DNA from 2 places in the Serratia sp. PL7 genome. Region 2 is predicted to be linked to the other one. Evidence: riboswitches for the same ligand, from Rfam matches in the RefSeq annotation. Region 2 holds a riboswitch; the other holds the start of a gene.
What was found. Region 2 has a riboswitch for thiamine pyrophosphate ahead of thiB (thiamine ABC transporter substrate binding subunit). Riboswitches for the same ligand answer to the same signal wherever they lie in the genome.
Positions count from the first base shown of each region.

Region 1: it holds a riboswitch for thiamine pyrophosphate, as region 2 does, so the genes downstream of both, thiM (hydroxyethylthiazole kinase) here and thiB (thiamine ABC transporter substrate binding subunit) in region 2, are expected to answer to the same signal.

Region 1 is NZ_CAMFLB010000011.1:173,500-178,532, forward strand. Features, by position in the region: gene N6G83_RS32815 (FUSC family protein) at 1-702, opposite strand, end outside; gene mdtN (multidrug transporter subunit MdtN) at 692-1,729, opposite strand; gene N6G83_RS32825 (YtcA family lipoprotein) at 1,740-2,003, opposite strand; gene N6G83_RS32830 (TetR/AcrR family transcriptional regulator) at 2,221-2,835, shown strand; TPP riboswitch at 2,927-3,023, shown strand; gene thiM (hydroxyethylthiazole kinase) at 3,059-3,850, shown strand; gene thiD (bifunctional hydroxymethylpyrimidine kinase/phosphomethylpyrimidine kinase) at 3,850-4,650, shown strand; gene N6G83_RS32845 (inhibitor of vertebrate lysozyme family protein) at 4,735-5,033, shown strand, end outside.
Region 2 is NZ_CAMFLB010000004.1:326,762-331,794, forward strand. Features, by position in the region: gene thiP (thiamine/thiamine pyrophosphate ABC transporter permease ThiP) at 1-934, opposite strand, end outside; gene thiB (thiamine ABC transporter substrate binding subunit) at 910-1,896, opposite strand; TPP riboswitch at 1,954-2,073, opposite strand; gene sgrR (HTH-type transcriptional regulator SgrR) at 2,111-3,772, opposite strand; gene sgrT (glucose uptake inhibitor SgrT) at 3,863-4,036, shown strand; gene N6G83_RS21765 (sugar efflux transporter) at 4,191-5,033, shown strand, end outside.

The DNA of each region.
Region 1 (5,033 bases), on a different contig from region 2:
GGGCTCGCTGGCGCGGCAGCGATCGCTGCGCATCACCGAAAAGCGCAGCAGCTTATGCAGCTCGGTGGCGTGCTGCGAGATGGCGCTCAGATCGCGCGTCTCGCCGCCATTGGCCAACATAGCGCGGGTTTCGTCCAACACCGCGTTCATCCGGCCCTTTAGCTGCTTCAGCGGTTCGGCCGGCAGCAGCAGGGTATTGACGATCAGGGTGAGCAGGATGGCGTAATTGATCGCCACCCATACCCACAGCACCAGCCGTATCACCACTTCCGCCTGCGGAGTGAGATCGACAAAGCTTTGCGTGTAGATCACCACCAGCGCCATCAGGAAGAACAGTACCCCAACCTTGGTCACCCGCATCAGGAACACGCTGAGGAAAAACAGCGCGCTGGAGAGCAGGATGCGCAGCATCGGGTAGTCGTAGGTGAACTTCAGTACCAGGATAGCGGCGCCGATCGCCAGCGTGGAGCTGACGAAAAACAGGATGCCGATCGTGCGGGTGATAACGATATTGGACTGCGTGATAAAGAAGACAGCGATCAGCGACAGCGCCAGCCACGGCACCTGCAGCGTCTGCGAGATCACGATGGCGATCGCGCTGGAGAGCAGGGCACGGATCACCAGGTTGATGCGGCTGTCCGAAGGGCGCAGCTCGTCGATCAACGGGGACAGCCAGCCGCGAGACATCGTTTTATTCTTCATGGCGCAGGTTCAGCTTGGCCACCGCCGAAGCGCCCACGCGGAACAGCGCCGGGTTCGGGGCCTCGACCGCGATCTTGACCGGGAAGCGCTGCGACACGTGCACCCAGTTGATGTTGCGCGACACGTTGGGTAGCCCGCCCAGCACGGTGCCGCCGTCGTCGGGCTGCACGCCGTAGCTGATCGATTCCACCTTGCCGCTGAAGGTCTGGCCGGCGTCGCTCATTAAATACAGCGTGGCCGGCACGCCGGGATGCACGCCTTTCAGGTCGGTTTCGCGGAAGTTGGCGACCACGTACCAGTGGCGGGTGTCGATCAGCGTGAACACCGGTTTGGCGCTGGAGGCATATTGGCCGACGGTGGTTTTCAGGGAGGCGATGCGGCCGTCGAACGGCGCTCTCACCTCGGTGAACTCCAGGTTCAGTTTGGCGATGGCGATGTCGGCCTGCACTTCGGCGCGCTGTGCGACCAGGGCTTCGACGCCGCTGACGGCGGCTTCCGCCTGTTTCGCCTGCAGCAATGCGGCCTGCAATTCCGCCTGCGCCGAGCGCTGGGAGGTGCGGGCGGTTTCCACTTCTTCCGCCGAAACGTAGTTCTTGCCGAGCAGCTTTTGCCGGCGGTTAAGGGTGTCGGTCGCCTGCGCCACCAGCGCCTGTGAGCGTTTGACGATGGCGTTCATCGATTCGGCGTTGTACTGCTGTGCGTTGACCGAACGCTGCGTCAGCTTGATCTGTTCATTCAGCGTGATCAGGCGCGCTTCGCTGGCCGCCAGCGCGTCCTGGTAAGGGCGCGGATCGATGCGGAACAGCAGATCGCCTTGCCGCACTTCCTGGTTGTCGCGGATCGGCATCTCGACGATGCGACCGTTCACCTCCGGCACCACGTCGATGGTGTCGGCATAGGCGTAGGCATCGTCGGTACTGGGGGCGTTTTCCACCCGCCAGACGACGACGGCGGCCACGATGAATGTCAACGCCAGGATGGTAAGCACCAGCAGTCTGCGCCGGTTTGGGGTGTGTGGTTGGGTCATGGCGTCAGTCTCAGTGGGGGAAAACCAGTAACCAGATCAGCATGGCGATCAGCGCGGTCAGCGCCGGATACGTCAGCAGCTGCGGCGCCAGCCAGGCGCGTTTTTCCGGGGTGCGCAGCAGCAGGTGGATCGCCACCATACCCGCCACGCCGCCGCACAGGCAAAACAGCCAGTCGGGGAACGAAGCGCCGAACACCACTATCGACGGTGCCGGCGAGCACCCGGTGAGCAACAGCGCGGTCAGGCAGGTGATAAGCAGTTTTTTGTCGGGCATAGGGCATTCTCTGACGATTGGCTTGGGCGACGGGCCGAATGAAATGACTCTTTTTCAGTGAGTGAGGTCACTGTTTGTCTTCCCCACGCTTGCGTCAGGGTAAACTAGAATAAATACTCTACTCTAAACTAGAGGGATTAATCTAGTTTTTTGTGTCGCCCTGCCTTCGTAGCGGCAAATGGGTATAATGCGTTGATGACAGCGGGCAGAAACGAATATGCAAATCGACGAAAACATCACCGGGCGAGAGCCACAGCAGGAAAGAGGGCGGCAACGCGTACAAACCATTCTGGATTCGGCGGCGGCGATCGTGGCGCAGGACGGCCTGGCGGCGCTCAGCATGCAGCGGCTCGCCAAGCACGCCAAAACCTCCATCGGTTCGATGTATCACTTTTTTCCCGATCGCCACGCGGTGATCAAGGCGCTGGCAGATCGGCATACCGAGTCGATTGAGGCGCTGGTGCGCGACATGGCGTTGGCCAGTGACGATGAGTGGCGGCGCCTCTCCGCTGAAGCGGTGATCCAGCGGCTGTTTTCACCCTATGCGCAGTACCTGCGTGAGCATGCCGACTACCTGCCGGTGATGCGGGAAATGAACCTGCCGGATGAAAAGTCCAGCTTCCTGACGCTGATCGCCAGCGTGTTGCAGCTGCGCCGCCCCGAGACCGCCGAAGCGGAGATCCTGCAGCAAACCCGGCTGTTGCAAAGCCTGGTGGCCGGTACGCTGCACCATATCTTCAAGACGGCGCCGCAGAGCGTGGCGTTCACGCTGGCGGAGCTGCCCGGCGTGCTGAGCCTGTATCTGGCGGGAAAAGAGGGAAACATCGCTTAGGCGCGAGTCAATTTATTCGCTTGTTTGTCCGCGCCGCCGCTGGCATGATCCCCTGCAGGGATTAACGCAACGTTGATCACAACCTATTGATTTTCATGACTCGGGGTGCCCTTCTACGTGAAGGCTGAGAAATACCCGTATTACCTGATCTGGATAATGCCAGCGTAGGGAAGTCACGGCCGCCCAGCCGGCGCCGCCTTCTTGAACGCCGGTTGGGAGGAATATGATCGCTCGACCTGATGCACTACCCGGCGCGCGCGCCGCGGCCTGTCTGACCCAATTCCAACAGCGCCCTCCGCTGATCCACTGCCTGACTAACGAAGTGGTGCAATCGCTGACCGCCAACGTGTTGCTGGCGCTCGGCGCTTCCCCGGCGATGGTGGTGGAGCCGCAAGAGGCGGCGCAGTTCAGCGCGCTGGCCGACGGCCTGCTGATCAACGTCGGCACCCTCAACGCGCTGCGTGCCGAATCGATGCGGGCGGCGGTGGCCGCCGCCAATCGGGCCGGCAAGCCCTGGACGCTGGATCCGGTGGCGGTCGGTGCGCTCTCCTACCGCACCGCCTTCGCCAAACAGCTGCTGGACGAGAAACCGGCGGCGATACGCGGCAACGCTTCGGAAATCATGGCGCTCAGTGGGTTGCTGGCCAGCGGCCGCGGCGTGGACAGCGGCGACGATTCCTTGGCGGCATTGCCCGCCGCGCGTGAGCTGGCGCGGCGCAGCGGCGCGGTGGTGGCGGTCACCGGCGCGGTGGATTACGTCACCGACGGCCAGCGCGATTGGGCGATCGAAGGCGGTTCCCCGCTGATGACGCGGGTGGTGGGCACCGGCTGCGCGCTGTCGGCGGTGGCGGCGGCGTTTTGCGCCCTGCCGGGCGATCGCCTGGATAACGTGGCGACCGCCTGCCGAGTGATGTCCCACTGCGGCGGCCTCGCGGCCAGGCAGGCCGCCGGGCCGGGCAGCTTTACGCCGGCGTTCCTCGACGCGCTGTATCAACTGCGCGGGGAGGATCTGTGATGAAACGCATTAACGCGCTGACCATCGCCGGCACCGATCCCAGCGGCGGCGCCGGCATTCAGGCCGATTTGAAAGCTTTCTCGGCGCTCGGCGCTTACGGCACCTCGGTGATCACCGCGCTGGTGGCGCAGAATACCCGCGGCGTGCAGTCGGTGTATTACATCGATCCGGCGTTCGTCGCCGCGCAGCTGGACTCGGTATTCAGCGACGTGCGCATCGACAGCGTCAAGATCGGCATGCTGGCCAACGCTGACATCGTGCAGGCGGTGGCCGAACGGCTGCGCCATTACCGGCCGGAATTCGTGGTGCTGGACACCGTGATGCTGGCGAAAAGCGGCGATCCGTTGCTGGCGCCGGAGGCGGTAGCGTCTATTCGGCGCGAGCTGTTGCCGCTGGTGTCGATCATTACGCCGAACCTGCCAGAAGCGGCGGCGCTGCTGGCGTGCGCGCCGGCGGAAGATGAAGCGCAGATGCGTGAGCAGGGGCGGGCGCTGCTGGCGATGGGCTGCCGAGCGGTGCTGATGAAGGGCGGCCACCTGAGCGAAAGTGAGAGCCCGGACTGGCTGTTTACCGCAGAAGGCGAGCAGCGCTTTACCGCGCCGCGCGTCGCCACCCGCCACACCCACGGCACCGGTTGCACGCTCTCGGCCGCGCTGGCGGCGCTGCGCCCGCGCCATGCCGACTGGGCGGCCACGGTGGCCGCCGCCAAGGACTACCTGCAACACGCGCTGCAACAGGCGGACACCCTGGAAGTGGGGCACGGCATCGGGCCGGTGCATCATTTTCACGCCTGGTGGTGAGTCAACTTTTTGCCGCAACCGTGGTCTGACTAGTTCAGGCCCGGTTTGACGGGCGAAACCTGATTTAACCTAGGGAGAAGGACTATGACGGGACACCAGGCGCTGCGTTGCGCCCTCTTCGGCGCACTGCTCAGCTTCAGCGCGGGCAGCTTTGCCCAGCAGATCGTCACCACGTCGGATTTGATTCAGCAGCCGGGGTATCAGGCCAGCTGGCAAAACATGGTGAAAGGCCAGGCGCGGATGCCGGGCTGGGCGCGCAAGGGCGTCGGCACCTCTACGCCGGCGCAGAATCTGAACTGGAAGGGCAAAGAGTATCTGGTCGGCAACCTGTGCAAACCGCACGACTGCGGCAACAACTTTTTGATCGTGGCGTTCAGCGCGGA
Region 2 (5,033 bases):
CGGCGATCACCGCCAGCAGAGGCGGCAGCAGCAGCAACAGCGCGGCGGCGATCAGCAGAAAATCGCTGATGCGCCGCCACCGGCTGTCTTCCGGGTTGCGCCAGCGCTGGGCGTGGGTATGGCCCACCGGCAGCGCCTGGCTCAGGCGCTGGCTGATCAACACCAGCCCCAGACAACAGCTTAACTGGATCAGCGCCAGCATGGCGGCGCGGCCCAGATCGTAGTCGTAACTCAGCGCCTGGTAGATCGCCAGTTCGATGGTGGTGGCCTGCGGTCCGCCGCCCAGCGACAGCACGGTGGCGAAGCTGGCGAAACACAGCATGAAGATCAACGCGCCGCTCGGCAGGATCTGGCGGCGCAGCGCCGGCCATTCGACGAAGCGGAACTGCTGCCAGCCGCTCATACCCAGTTGGGCGGCCAGTTGGCGCTGCTCCACCGGAATGTTCTCCAGCGCCTGCAGCAACAGGCGGGCGGCCAGTGGCAGGTTAAAGAACAGGTGCGCCAGCAGAATGCCCTGCAGCCCGTAGGGCGAGAAGCCATATTCGACGCCCAGCCAGCCGCACAGCGTCGCCAGCCAGCCCTGGCGCCCATAGACGCTGAGCAGGCCGAACACCGCCACCAACACCGGCAGTACCAGCGTCATGGCGCACAGCCGCAGCAACAGCTGCCGGCCGGGGAAACGGCGGCGATAGAGCGCGCGCGCCAGCAGAACGGCGGGCAGCACCGAAATCAGCGCTGACAGCAGCGCCTGCCAGAAGGTGAAGCGCACCACGTGCCACAGGTAGCTTTCCTGCCACAGGCCGCGCCAGTCGCTGTCCGGCGCATGGCGCCACAGCGAGCCCATCGCCAGTGCGGCGACCAGCAGGATCAGCCCGGCGGCCAGCAGCCCCGGCCAGAGCCAGCGGGGGATCAGCGGCTGACGGCGGTTTGCCATGCCCGGATCCAGCCGCCGCGTTGTGTGGCCACCTCTTCGGCGCTGTATTGCAGCGCGGTATGCGGCACGTTCATCTGCTCAAAACCGACGGGCAGCGGGGTGTTGATCACCGGGTACATCCAGTTGCCGGTCGGGATGGTGTTCTGGAATGCCGGCGTCACCATGAACCGCATGAAACGCTCGGCCAGCTCAGGCTGTTTGGCGGCTTTCAGCTTGCCGGCCACTTCCACCTGCAGGTAGTGGCCTTCGCTGAACGTGGCGGCGGCGTAAAGGTCTTTTTTCTCTTCGATCAGGTGGTAGGCGGGAGAGGTGGTGTAGCTGAGCACCAGATCGCCTTCTCCTTTCAGGAACAGGCCGTAGGCCTCGCTCCAGCCTTTGGTGACGGTGACGGTCTTCTTCGCCAACTGCTGCCAGGCGGCCGGCGCCTTGTCGCCATACACTTTTTGCATCCACAGCAGCAGGCCGAGCCCCGGCGTGCTGGTGCGCGGATCTTCGTAAATCACCTTCCAGTCGCGGTCGCCGCTGACCAGCTCCTGCAGGCTTTTCGGCGGGTTCTTCAGTTTTTCTTTGTTGTAGACGAAGGCGAAGTACCCGTAGTCGTAAGGCACGAAGGTCGTATCCTGCCAGCCGCCCGGCACCGTCAGTTTGGCGGTGTCGACGCCGCTCGGCGCGAACAGGCCGGTTTGCTGCGCCGCCTGCAACAGGTTGTTGTCCAGCCCCAGCACCACGTCGGCGGCGCTGTTCTTGCCTTCCATGCGAAGGCGGTTGAGCAGTGAGACGCCGTCTTCCAGCGCCACGAACTTCAGCTCACAGTCGCACTCGGCTTCGAAGGCTTTTTTTACCGCCGGGCCAGGGCCCCAGTCGGCGGCAAAGGAATCGTAGGTGTAAACCGTCAGCGTCGGCTTGGCGAACACCGGCGCGGCGCACAGCAGCAATAAGCAGGGCAGATATTTTTTGACCACGTTGCACTCCTGAAAAATAAGGGGGCAAGGGTATCTGAGGGGGCGAGGCGGCGTCGCCGGTTCGCTGGGCTCAAATCCCTCCGCCGGTATTGACCGGATCAGGTTCGACGGGTGTGCTCTCAGCGGAAAATCGGGCTTATGCACACGGCCCGACTCACCGCACCCCGTTGAGACGGCGCTATTGTAAAGATTAACCGACCCGGGCGAAAGGCGCTTATGCCTCCGGCGGGGCAAACCAGGCTGACTTGAAGTCGAACCAGCCGAGGGTGTTCATTCGCACGCCGCGCATGCTGCGCTGGCCGTGCAGCTGCAGCCAGTGGTGGAACAGAGGATGTAGCTGGTGGTTGCTGACTAGCCGCTGGCAAAACTCCGCCAGCGGCAAGCGGTTGGCGCGCCATAACTCCGCGTCCTGCGCCAGATCCTCGTTCATGCAGTGCTGCATCAGCGGCAGTTCGTACAGCGTGGCGAACAGCGAAAACTCCAGCGGCAGATAGAAGTTGGCGCTGCCGAGCCACAGATCGCTGCGCGCGTCGCCCTGGTGCCAGGTGGCGTAATCCACGCTTTGTACGATCAGGCGGATGCCGTGCTGCGCCAACAGCGGTTCGATCGCCTGGCGAATGGCGTGAAACTCCGAATGCTCATTGAAGTGGGTCATCGTCAGTTCAGTCAGCCCCGCCGGTTTGGGTTGCTGCGCCAGCGTGCGGTTGTGGTGCCAGCGCGGCAGCAGGCCGTATGCCGGCGACCAATAGCGCTGGTAGAGCGGCCCGGCGTGGCTCAGCAATGAAATGGGGTTGATCAATTCGCACAGCCAGCTGCGAATGGCGGGGTCGGCGGCCAGCGGGGAACGCTGATCGAACAGCAAGAAATAACAGCCCTCTTCCAGTCGGCTTTCCAGTTCGTTTTTGCCGGTTTCATCGCCCTGCAGCTGCACGCCGGAGTGCACCAGCTCTTCGGAGAACTCCGGCAGCACCCAGATGTTCACCTCGTCGATCAGCGCCCGGTAGCCGAAATAGTCGTCGAAGGCGTGGATCTTCATCTGGCTGGGAAGATTGCGCACCACGCGGTAGGGGCCGGTGCCGACCGGATGGCGGGCAAAGTCCGGCAGTTCGCGCCATTCGCGCGGCAGGATCATGGCCTGCACGCTGCCCAGCAGCCAGGGTAGCCAGTGGTCGGGGCTGCGCAAATGCACGTCGATAACGAACGGCGTCGGCGAGGTGACGCTTTCGATATGTGAGAACAGCGGTTGCGAGGTCAGACGCGAGAGGGAAGTGATGACGTCTGCCATCTCCAGCTCGCGGCCGTGATGAAAATGGATCGCCGGGCGCAGGTAAAACCGCCAGTGCAAGGGCGTCAGCGCCTGCCAATGGTGGGACAGATCGGACTCCAGTTCCCCGTTTTCCTCATTTATGCGCGTCAGGCCGTTGAAGATCTGGCGCGCCAAATGGGTTTCCGAACGCCGCAGCGCCGAGCCGGGCAGCAGGTTGTACAACTGCCGGTAGTAGAGCACCCGCAGGATGTGTTTACCCTGGCGGAAGCTGCGCCCCAGCTGCGACAGCAGCATTTGGCGCACCACGTTTTTGTCGCCCACCAGCTGCACCAACTGATCGATGCGATCCTGTTCCAACAGCTCCTCGGCCCGCTGTTGCTGCAGCGCCAGGCCGGTGTAGTGGAAGGTTAACCGTGAACGCTTGCCGCGCCCCGACTCCGCCTGCCAGGTGAGCCAGCCTTCCCGCTGCATGGCGCTCAGCAGGGAGCGCACGTGGCGCCGCGAGCAGCTGAGCACCTCCGCCAGATCCTGCAGGGTGGTGTCGGTGGTTTCACCGTGGCAGCGCTGCCACAGGCGGATGAACTGTTGCTGCAATCTGGACGTGGACATAAAAGAGGAACGCTCCCGCCTCAACTCGTCAATTTTTCTTTCCCTATATTACGCCGATAATTTTCATCAATGAAAGGGGAGGGCGTAATCATGAAAGCTTTCTTATCCAAACAGTTCTATCAGCGCTATTTCAGCGCGGTGCGCCGTCAACGCGCCGACTGGCTGAGCGTGGTGCCCGAACAGGCGCGGCTGGCGATGCTGGCACACCTGACGCAATGGGACATCAAAGAGATGACCGATAAGCAATATCGCGAGCACCTGTAGGGGCTGCGGCAACAAGTTTCTGAGTAATGGTGCTGTTTCACCAGCCAGTGGGGCAACCCACTGGTTTTTTTATGCATGGACATGGCGATGCGCTTGCATTTTTCTTGCCGTGGCCTAAGGTTCTTTCTTCTGCTTTGAGGTCAGGGAAGACGATATGCAACGCCTGAGCCGGTTGTCACTGCGCATTAACCCCATCTTTGCCGCATTCCTACTGATCGCTTTTCTCTCCGGCATCGCCGGCGCATTGCTGACGCCGACGCTCAGCCTGTTTCTGACCACCGAAGTTAAGGTGCGGCCGCTGTGGGTCGGGCTGTTTTACACCGCCAACGCGGTGGCCGGCATCGTCGTCAGCTTCCTGCTGGCCAAACGTTCCGACACCCGCGGCGATCGCCGCAGGCTGATCCTGCTGTGCTGCCTGATGGCGGTCGGTAACTGCCTGTTGTTCGCCTTTAACCGCGACTACCTGACGCTGATCACCGCCGGGGTGCTGATGTCCGCCGTTGCCAACACCGCCATGCCGCAGATCTTCGCGCTGGCGCGGGAATATGCCGATAGCGAGGCGCGTGAAGTGGTGATGTTCAGCTCGGTGATGCGCGCCCAGCTTTCGCTGGCGTGGGTGATCGGCCCGCCGCTGTCGTTTGCGTTGGCGCTGAACTACGGATTCACCGTGATGTTCCTGATCGCCGCCGCCACCTTCGCGGTTTGCGTGCTGCTGGTGGGGTTTATGCTGCCTTCGGTGCCGCGCGCGGCGGAAAATGAGGGGCTGCAGGGTGGGGTGTCTGCGCCGATCGCGCCCGCCAGTGCCTGGCGCAATCGCGACGTGCGGCTGCTGTTCATCGCCTCAATGCTGATGTGGACCTGCAACACCTTGTATATCATCGATATGCCGCTGTATATCACCGCCGATCTCGGCCTGCCGGAAGGGTTGGCCGGGGTGTTGATGGGCACCGCCGCCGGGCTGGAGATCCCGGCGATGCTGCTGGCCGGTTACTACGTC